DNA from 4 places in the Halomonas sp. ABH4_019 genome. Region 1 is predicted to be linked to each of the others. Evidence: riboswitches for the same ligand, from Rfam matches in the RefSeq annotation. Region 1 holds a riboswitch; each other region holds the start of a gene.
The links. A riboswitch is a leader RNA that binds a small molecule or an ion and turns the genes downstream of it on or off. The one in region 1 is predicted to bind thiamine pyrophosphate.
Positions count from the first base shown of each region.

Region 2: linked by a shared signal. The riboswitch ahead of thiC (phosphomethylpyrimidine synthase ThiC) and the one ahead of ACXAFN_RS04380 (sodium:solute symporter family transporter) in region 1 are both predicted to bind thiamine pyrophosphate.
Region 3: linked by a shared signal. The riboswitch ahead of thiM (hydroxyethylthiazole kinase) and the one ahead of ACXAFN_RS04380 (sodium:solute symporter family transporter) in region 1 are both predicted to bind thiamine pyrophosphate.
Region 4: linked by a shared signal. The riboswitch ahead of ACXAFN_RS00605 (3-oxoacyl-ACP reductase) and the one ahead of ACXAFN_RS04380 (sodium:solute symporter family transporter) in region 1 are both predicted to bind thiamine pyrophosphate.

Region 1 is NZ_JBSWWC010000001.1:964,510-966,699, reverse strand. It holds gene ACXAFN_RS04390 (peroxidase-related enzyme) at 1-29, shown strand, start outside; gene ACXAFN_RS04385 (hypothetical protein) at 77-748, opposite strand; TPP riboswitch at 865-974, shown strand; gene ACXAFN_RS04380 (sodium:solute symporter family transporter) at 964-2,190, shown strand, end outside.
Region 2 is NZ_JBSWWC010000001.1:295,838-298,027, reverse strand. It holds gene thiC (phosphomethylpyrimidine synthase ThiC) at 1-1,317, opposite strand, end outside; TPP riboswitch at 1,395-1,514, opposite strand; gene tenA (thiaminase II) at 1,817-2,190, opposite strand, start outside.
Region 3 is NZ_JBSWWC010000002.1:746,328-748,517, reverse strand. It holds gene thiE (thiamine phosphate synthase) at 1-430, opposite strand, end outside; gene thiM (hydroxyethylthiazole kinase) at 420-1,247, opposite strand; TPP riboswitch at 1,278-1,380, opposite strand; gene ACXAFN_RS10650 (ATP-binding protein) at 1,385-2,190, opposite strand, start outside.
Region 4 is NZ_JBSWWC010000001.1:130,329-132,518, reverse strand. It holds tRNA gene ACXAFN_RS00625 (tRNA-Glu) at 1-19, shown strand, start outside; tRNA gene ACXAFN_RS00620 (tRNA-Gly) at 47-121, shown strand; tRNA gene ACXAFN_RS00615 (tRNA-Glu) at 213-288, shown strand; tRNA gene ACXAFN_RS00610 (tRNA-Gly) at 313-387, shown strand; TPP riboswitch at 755-848, shown strand; gene ACXAFN_RS00605 (3-oxoacyl-ACP reductase) at 885-1,661, shown strand; gene ACXAFN_RS00600 (LLM class flavin-dependent oxidoreductase) at 1,661-2,190, shown strand, end outside.

The DNA of each region.
Region 1 (2,190 bases):
TGATGGGCCGGGTGCCGCGGGAGGGGTGAGGGCCGCGGTAAAGGGGGGACGTCGCGTCAGCGCGGGTCGAGCGGCGCTAGACGCCGCACTCCTCCAGCAGCTGGGCCACCGGCTCCAACTGGCTCTCGTGCAGCAGCAGCACGCTCTCGCCGGGCTCCCCGTCGGCGGGCAGGGTCACGGCGAACTCGCCTTCCTCGAGATGGAACTCGTGGACCTGTCGGGTGCCGTCCGGCGTCTCGCAGCGGATCGCGCGGTAGGCGTCGTCCTCGCCGTAGGTCAGGCGGTGATAGACCTTGAAGAAGGTATAGAGCGACAGGCCCCAGGGGAAGGCCGGCCAGCGTGCGGGATTGTCGCGGGTCTCGGCGTCGACCTCGAGGTCGTTCGCCTGGGCGGCGGCGATCGCCGTGGCCAGCGGCTCGGCGAGTAGCGAGTCGGCATCCTCGGGCAGCGGCGCCAGGGCCTCGCTGGCCCGCCGATAGCGCTCGGCCACGGCCCGGTAGTCCGCCAGGTCGCCCAGGCGGTGGTCGCCGTGGCGCAGGTCCGCCGGGGCGCAGCCGCCGTTCTCCCAGCCGTGGATCACCCGCAGCGTCAGGCGCCCCTCGCGCATCGGCGTCGCCAGCAGGGCCTGCAGGGCCACGCGCAGGTGGAGCAGGCGTTCGCCGACATGATTGTCGAAGGCGCTGTAGGGATCGGCGAAGATCCGGTGCAGGCACCCTGGGGCATGTTCCTTGGCTTCGGTGAATGGCATGGCAGGCTTCCGGCGTGTGGGACGTTCGAATTCGGGCGTCGTTGTGTCATGCTGGTCGGGCGATACCGATATCGGCCGATACGGCCGTGGCTTGAGGGTCGCCCTCACAATTCATTCACTGTCGCCAGGGGAGTCCCGCCATGGGCGGGGCTGAGAGAGCGTTCGTCGCTGACCCTGGAACCTGATCCGGTTCATGCCGGCGGAGGAAGTGCGACATGCCTTACCTGACGTCAGCCGTGCTCGGCGCGGCGCTGCTGTGCTTTACCCTTCTGGGCCTCAGGGCCCGCCGGGCCGATGGCCCCCTCGACGACTACGTCACCGCCCGCAACTCCCAGGCGGCCCCGACCCTGGGGCTGTCCTTCCTGGCCTCGGGGATGGGCGCCTGGATCCTCTTCGCACCGCCGGAGATCGGCGCCTTCGTGGGGCCGTTGGGCCTGGCCGGCTATGCCATCGGCTCGGCGCTGCCGTTCATCGTGCTCGGCGCCTTCGGGCCGGCCATCCGCCGCCGGCTGCCCGAGGGCCGCAGCATCGGCGAATACGCCGAGACCTGTTTCGGCGCCGGCGTGCGGCGCTGGGTATCGCTGGTCTCGGTGCTTTACATGGGCTGCTTCCTGGCCGCCGAGCTGACCGCCATCGGCGCCATCACCGGCCTGCTGTCCGAGGTGCCGGCCGACCTGGTGGTGATCGGGGTGGCGGTGGCGACCCTGCTCTACACCGCGCTGGGTGGCCTGCGGGCGAGCCTGGCCACCGACCGCTGGCAGGCCTGGCTGCTGCTGGCGCTGCTGCTGGTGGTGGGCGGCGTGGCGCTCGCCCGTTTGCCTGCGCTGCCCGTCGACGCCGCGCTGCCGTCGATCCCCGCCGGTGACGCCCTCTCCGTGGCGCTGACGCTGGTGATCGCGGTGACCGCGGCCAACCTCTTTCACCAGGGCTACTGGCAGCGGGTGTGGGCGGCCCGGGACGAACGGGCCCTGGGTCGCGGCGCCTGGCTGGGCGGCGCGGCCACCGTGCTGGTGGTGGCGGTGGTCGGCGGCCTGGGCATGCTGGCCGCCATGGCCGGGGTGTCGCTCGGCGAACCGCCGATCCCCTTCTTCGCGCTGCTCGCCGAGGCGCCGGGCTGGCTGGCCCTGCCGGCCCTGGTGCTGGCGGTGACCCTGGTGGCCTCCAGCGTCGATACCCTGCAGAACGGCATCGCCTCGCTGGTGGTGGCCGGCAGCGGCCGGCGCGGCCTGTCGCTGGGCGCGGCTCGCTGGGTCACCGTGGCGCTGATGGTGCCGGTGGTGGCGATCGCCCTGCAGGGGCTCTCGGTGCTGCGGCTGTTCCTGATCGCCGATCTCTTGTGCGCCGCCATCGTGGTGCCGGTGCTGCTGGGGCTGTGGGCGCGGATGAGCGCCGCCGCGGCCCTGGCCGGCGGGGTGGCCGGCCTGGCCGGCGCCGTGCTGCCG
Region 2 (2,190 bases), 670 kb from region 1:
GATCAGGTGCATGGGCACGTGGCCGGGGCCCTCGATCATCACCTGGACATCGTGCTTCCAGGCGATGCGGGTCAGCTCGCCGAGGGTCTCCAGCTCGGCGAACTGGGCCTCGTCGTTGGCGTCGGCCACCGAGCCCGGGCGCAGGCCGTCGCCCAGCGAGAAGGCCACATCGTAGCGCTTGCAGATCTCGCAGATCTCCTCGAAGTGCTCGTAGAGGAAGCTCTCGCGGTGGTGGTAGAGGCACCACTTGGCCATGATCGAGCCGCCGCGGGAGACGATGCCGGTGGTGCGCCTGGCGGTCAGCGGCACGTAGCGCAGCAGCACGCCGGCGTGGATGGTGAAGTAGTCCACTCCCTGCTCGGCCTGCTCGATCAGGGTGTCGCGGAACACCTCCCAGGTCAGGTCCTCGGCCACGCCGTTGACCTTCTCCAGGGCCTGGTAGATGGGCACGGTGCCGATCGGCACCGGAGCGTTGCGGATGATCCACTCGCGGGTCTCGTGGATGTTGGCCCCGGTGGACAGGTCCATGATGGTGTCCGAGCCCCAGCGGATGCCCCAGGTCATCTTGTCGACCTCGTCCTCGATGGAGGAGGTGACCGCGGAGTTGCCCAGGTTGCCGTTGATCTTCACCAGGAAGTTGCGGCCGATGATCATCGGCTCGGATTCCGGGTGGTTGATGTTGCAGGGGATGATGGCGCGGCCGGCGGCGACCTCGTCGCGCACGAACTCCGGGGTGATTTCCTCGGGCAGGCGGGCACCGAAGCTCTCGCCGGGGTGCTGGTGGCCGAGGATGCGCTCGACCTCTTCGCTGCCCAGGGCTTGCCTGCGTTGATTTTCCCGAATGGCGATAAATTCCATCTCCGGGGTGATGATGCCCTGGCGCGCATAGTGCAGCTGGGTGACGTTCCGGCCGTCCTTGGCGCGCCGCGGCGTGCGGGTCAGGTCGAAGCGCAGCGGGGCGAGCATCGGATCGTTGGCCCGCCGGCGGCCGTATTCGGAGGTCGGGCCGTCGAGGAACTCGGTGTCGTCGCGCGCCTCGATCCAGCCGCGGCGCAGTTCCGGCAGGCCACGGCGCAGGTCGATCTCGGCCTCGGGGTCGGTGTAGGGGCCGGAGGTGTCATAGACCAGCAGCGGCGGGTTCTGCTCATCCGGGCCCTCGCCCGAGGTGCGGGTCGGCGAGAGGCCGATCTCGCGGAAGGGCACGCGGATATCGGGGCGCGAGCCCTCGACATAGATCTTGCGCGAGCCCGGCAGGGCCTGGACGGCGGCGTCGTCGACGCGGGCGCTCTCGGCGAGGAAATGATCGGTCTTTGCCATCGGTCGGTCTCCCTTTGCTTGGGTGGTGTTATCAGGGAGGACAGCTGGGGAGGACATTGGCCGCAGGCTTCGAGCCCGGCGGCGTGTCGCTTGATCCCTACGCTGGTCCTAGCCAGTTCAGGTTCAACGGGACCCATGCTCCGGCGCGTCGCGCCGCATGATCTCAGCCGTCTTCAACGGCACCCCGTCAAGCGTGGTGGTGCCCGCCGCTAGGCGGGCCGTGTCATTGCCTTTCTCTCTCTACCTACTTTCTTTCTACCGTGCGCTAGTGCCCGAGTCGGCGCGGTGCTAGCCGAGCGCTGGGGACAAGGCGGAGCGAGGGTTTTTTGCCATGGGTGAGGCGATCCTCGCCGAACGGGCTGGCCATGGATGGCCAGCACTGGTCCTGCAAACGGAGCAGGATGCGAGAGTGCCGCAGGGCAAAAGTAGCGCCCAGGGATGGGTTCACAGCGCCTCGCGGAGGCTTGTCGCCGGAAAAGCTCGGCGATAGACGGAAATCTCAGTCCGCGCGATCCAGCCCCATCTGCCAGAAGTCGATCTCCAGCCGGGTGGCGTCGCGGAACAGCCGTGCCAGTTGGTCGAAGCGCGCCGGCGTCACCTCGGCAAGCCTGGCGTCCAGCCAGGCGACCTCGGCGCGCATGGCGGCCTGGAAGTCGTCGCTCTGGTACATGGCGATCCAGGGCTCATAGGGGTTGGCGTCGCCGCGCACCGTGAACGGCTGGGCATCGAGCCAGTTCGCGATCTCGCCGTAGCCGACCAGGCAAGGCGCGAGCGCCACGCGCAGGTCGAGCAGGTCGCCGCGGCTGCCGGCATCGAGCACGAAACGGGTGTAGGCCAGGGTGGCGCGGGCCTCGGGCAGCGCCGCCAGGTCGT
Region 3 (2,190 bases), on a different contig from region 1:
GCGGCGCGGCGTGGTCGCGCTTGGTGGGCGTGGCGAACACCGGGCCCAGCCCCAGGTAGTCCAGCCGCTCGGCGTCCAGCCGGGCCAGCTGCTCGTGGGTCTGCACCGAGAGGCCGAGGAGGGCCTCCGGGCCCAGCGCCGCCCGGGCGTCGGCCACCTCGCCGTCGTCCTGGCCGATGTGCAGCCCGTCGGCGCCGCTGGCCAGCGCCACCTCGAGGCGGTCGTTGATGATCAGCGGCACGCCGCTGCCGGCCAGTCCGGCCTTCAGGCGCCGCGCCAGTGGCACCAGCTCGGCGTCGCTGGCCTGCTTGTCGCGCAGCTGGACGACGCTCACGCCGCCGCGCACCGCGGCCAGCACGGTCTGCTCCACGCCACGGGCGGCGCACAGCTCGGGGTCGGTGACCAGATAGAGGGACAGATCAAGGCGCATCGGTGAGCTCCAGGCGGGCGGGGTGGGTGGTGGGGCCGGAGAGGGTGGACAGCGCGTCGGGATCGAGGCCGTACAGGGCATCGAGGAAGGCCACCGCGAAGCTGCCGGGGCCGGCGGCGGTCTGGCCGGCCGCCTCGCCGGCGGTGGCGTAGGCGGCCAGCGCCGCCACCGTGGCCGCGAACGGGTCCTCGGCATCGGCCAGGAAGGCACCGACCACGCCGGTCAGCGCACAGCCCAGGGTGGTGACGCGCGGCATCAGGGCATGGCCGCCGCGGACCCGCGCCAGTCGGCGGCCGTCGGTGACCAGGTCGACCTTGCCGGTGACCGCCACCACGGCGCCGCTGTCCCGGGCCAGGGCCACGGCGGCGCGCTCGGCGCTGTCGGCGCTATCGGTGCTGTCCACGCCGCGTCCTCCGCCGCCCTGCCGGGCCAGCGCGAGAATTTCCGAGGCGTTGCCGCGAATCGCGCTCGGCCCGAGCGCCAGCAGCCGGGCGCCGGCCTCGCGCCGGAAGCGGGTGGCGCCTACCGCCACCGGGTCGAGTACCCAGGGCGTGCCGGCCGCATTGGCGGCGCGGGCGGCGTCGTCCATGGCGTCCAGCCAGTGGGGCGAGAGGGTGCCGATGTTGAGCGTCAGGGCGCCGGCCAGGCCGGCGAATTCGGCGGCCTCCTCGCGGGCGTGGACCATGGCCGGCGAGGCGCCCAGGGCCAGCAGCACGTTGGCCATGGTGTTCATCGCCACGTGATTGGTGATGTTGTGGACCAGCGGGGTGGTCGCGCGCACCCGAGCGAGGTGCGAGGCGGGATCGAGGGATTGCATCGGGCCTCCTGGCGGACGGGAGGCGCGGGCCCGGGGGCCGGCACGACTCCCTCCGCCGGCATTATCCGGGTCAGGTGATGAGGGTGCCTCTCAGCCGGAACGGTATGGTGTGCCGGCGCCCCTGTCGTCGGGTCTCACTATCCCCCTTCGTCCCGGGCTTGTAAAGCCGCCGGGCGGGGCAGCCAGACCCGCACGCTCAGGCCGCCGCCGGGCGCGGCCGCAAGCGCCAGGCGCCCGCCGTGGCGCTGCACCAGGCGGTCGACGATGGACAGCCCGAGGCCGGCGCCGGCCCCCGGGCCGGCGCGATGGAAGCGCGCCAGCACCTGCTGGCGGCTCGCCTCGGGAATCCCAGGCCCTCGGTCGTCCACCCGCAGCGTCAACCACTCGGCCTCGCCGCCGAGGGCCACGTCGATGCGGCTGCCGGCCGGCGAGTGATGGATGGCGTTGCCGACCAGGTTCTGCACCAGGGTGGCGAGCGCGCCGGGCTCGGTGCGCAGTCGCCAGTCGGCGCCTTCGTCGGCCTCGAGGTGCAGCGCCTGGCCGTGATCGCCGGCCAGCGGCAGCAGCTCGGCCAGGGCCTCGCGCACTTCGTGCAGCAGGTCGGCATCCTGGTTGGGGGTGTCTTCCTGCTCGGGGTCCAGGCGCGCCAGGGTCAGCAGTTGTCCGACCAGTCGGGTGGCGCGGGCCACGCCGGCGCGGAGTTGGGTCAGCGCCTCGCGGCGGTCGTCGGGGTCCGCGGTGGCCAGGGCGTTCTGGGCGTGCAGGTCGAGCACCGCTAGTGGCGTGCGCAGCTCGTGGGCGGCATCGGCGATGAAGCGCTTCTCGCGGCTGCGTAACTCGCGAAGCCGCGCCAGCAGGCGGTTGAGGGCCCCGGCGATGGTGGCCAGCTCCTGGGGCAGCGGATCGTCCGGCAACGGCTGGAGGTGATGGGGGTCCCGGCTGC
Region 4 (2,190 bases), 830 kb from region 1:
AACCCCCTATGGGACGCCACTTCCGGTGTTTGACAATGCGAGACCTGCGGGAATAGCTCAGTGGTAGAGCATCGCCTTGCCAAGGCGAGGGTCGCGAGTTCGAATCTCGTTTCCCGCTCCATTTTCCTTCGGGTTGATGGACTTAGAGTAGGGCCTGCGAGGGTCGCGAGCTGGTGCGCCAGCCCGGTCGGATCTCGTTTCCCGCTCCATGCGTCCCATTCGTCTAGTGGCCTAGGACACCGCCCTTTCACGGCGGTAACAGGGGTTCGAACCCCCTATGGGACGCCACTTCGCATCGTCTCCCTCCTGTAAGCGGGAATAGCTCAGTGGTAGAGCATCGCCTTGCCAAGGCGAGGGTCGCGAGTTCGAATCTCGTTTCCCGCTCCATTCGAAAGGTTTTCCTCACCGGTCAGGCCAAGGCTCCCGTCACGAGCTGGAGCGCCAGCCCGGCGGATGGCCGCCCCATCGATCTCGTTTCCCGCTCCATTTGATTCCAGTGCTTCAATCGGTTTGGCCAAGGCTCGGGTCACGATCCGGTGCGCCGGCCCGGCGGATGGCCGCCCCATCGATCTCGTTTCCCGCTCCATTCGATTCCAGTGCTTCAATCGGTTTGGCCAAGGCTCACGCCGCGATCCGGTGTGCCGATCTTAATCGTGTCACTTTTCTCGCTCTAGTCCTTTCCCCTTTCTTTCACGACCGTCGACGCCGCCAAGCGGGGCCGACTGTCATTGCGCGCGCGAATGCGCTATGGTGCGGCCAAGACACGGGGTGCGGCAGCCGCCGCTGAGATGATACCCGTTGAACCTGATCCAGCTCACACTGGCGAAGGGATGTCGGCCGGCTCCAGCGCGGCGCCCTTTGCCGCGTAAAAGGAGTCCCACCCCATGGCTGTTTCCTCCCTCCCGATCGACGAGCAGGTGGTGCTCATCACCGGCGGTGCCCGCGGCCTCGGTGAGCACTTGACCCGTGCATTTCTCGCCCAGGGGGCCCGGGTGGTGATCAACTACTTCCAGAGTCGCGAGGCCGCCGAGGCATTGGTGAGGGAAGCGCCGCAGCGGGCCCTGGCCGTGCAGGCCGATGTGCGGGAGGCCGAGGTGGTCGCCGCGCTGTTCGAGCGGGCGCGCAGCCACTTCGGTGCACCGATCACCACCGTGGTGAACAACGCCTTGCCCGCGTTCACCTTCAACGGCGATGCGCGTCCCCACGCCGACGCGCTCGACTGGGCGCACCTCAACCAGCAGATCGAGGGCGTCAACCGAGGGGCGCTGAATACCATCCGCTCGGCGCTTGCCGGCATGCGCGAACGCGGTGGCGGCCGCATCCTCAACATCGGCACCAACCTGTTCCAGAATCCGGTGGTGCCCTATCACGACTACACCGCCGGCAAGGCCGCGCTCCTCTCGTTGACCCGCACGCTGTCCCATGACCTGGGGCCCGACAATATCACCGTGAACATGATCTCCGGCGGTCTCCTGCGCACCACCGATGCGTCGAGCGCGACCCCGGAGGCGGTCTTCGAGCTGATCGCGCAGAACACGCCGCTGCGTCGGGTGACCACGCCGGAGGAGTTCGCCGACGCGGCCTTGTTCTTCGCCTCGCCCTGGGCGAGGGCGGTCACCGGCCAGAACCTGATCGTCGATGGCGGACTGGTGAAAGGCTGATGACGTCGCGCAACCCCGACGAGACACTGCACATCAACCTGTTCGTCATGGGCTGCGGCCACCATCGCGCGGCCTGGCGGCACCCCGATTCCTGTGCCGAGCGACTCGGTGACATCGCCTATTACGAGTCGCTGGCGCGCACCGCCGAGCGTGGCAAGCTGGATGCGGTGTTCTTCGCCGACGGTATGAGCGCCGGCAGCGTTGAGGATGGCTTTCACTGGCATCTCGAGCCGCTGACCGCGCTCTCTGCCATGAGCCGGGCGACCCGGCGAATCGGGTTGATCAGCACGATCTCGAGCACCTTCTATAGCCCCTTCCATGCGGCCAGGCTGGTGGGCTCGCTGGACCACATCTCCGGCGGACGCGTGGGCTGGAATGTGGTGACTTCGATGTTCGACAGCGAGGCGCGCAATCACGGCTATCCGGCGATGCCCGGCCACGCCGAACGCTATGCCCGTGCCGAGGAGTTCGTCGCAACCGTGCTGGCCCTCTGGGACAGCTGGGCCGACGATGCCATCGAGCGCGACCG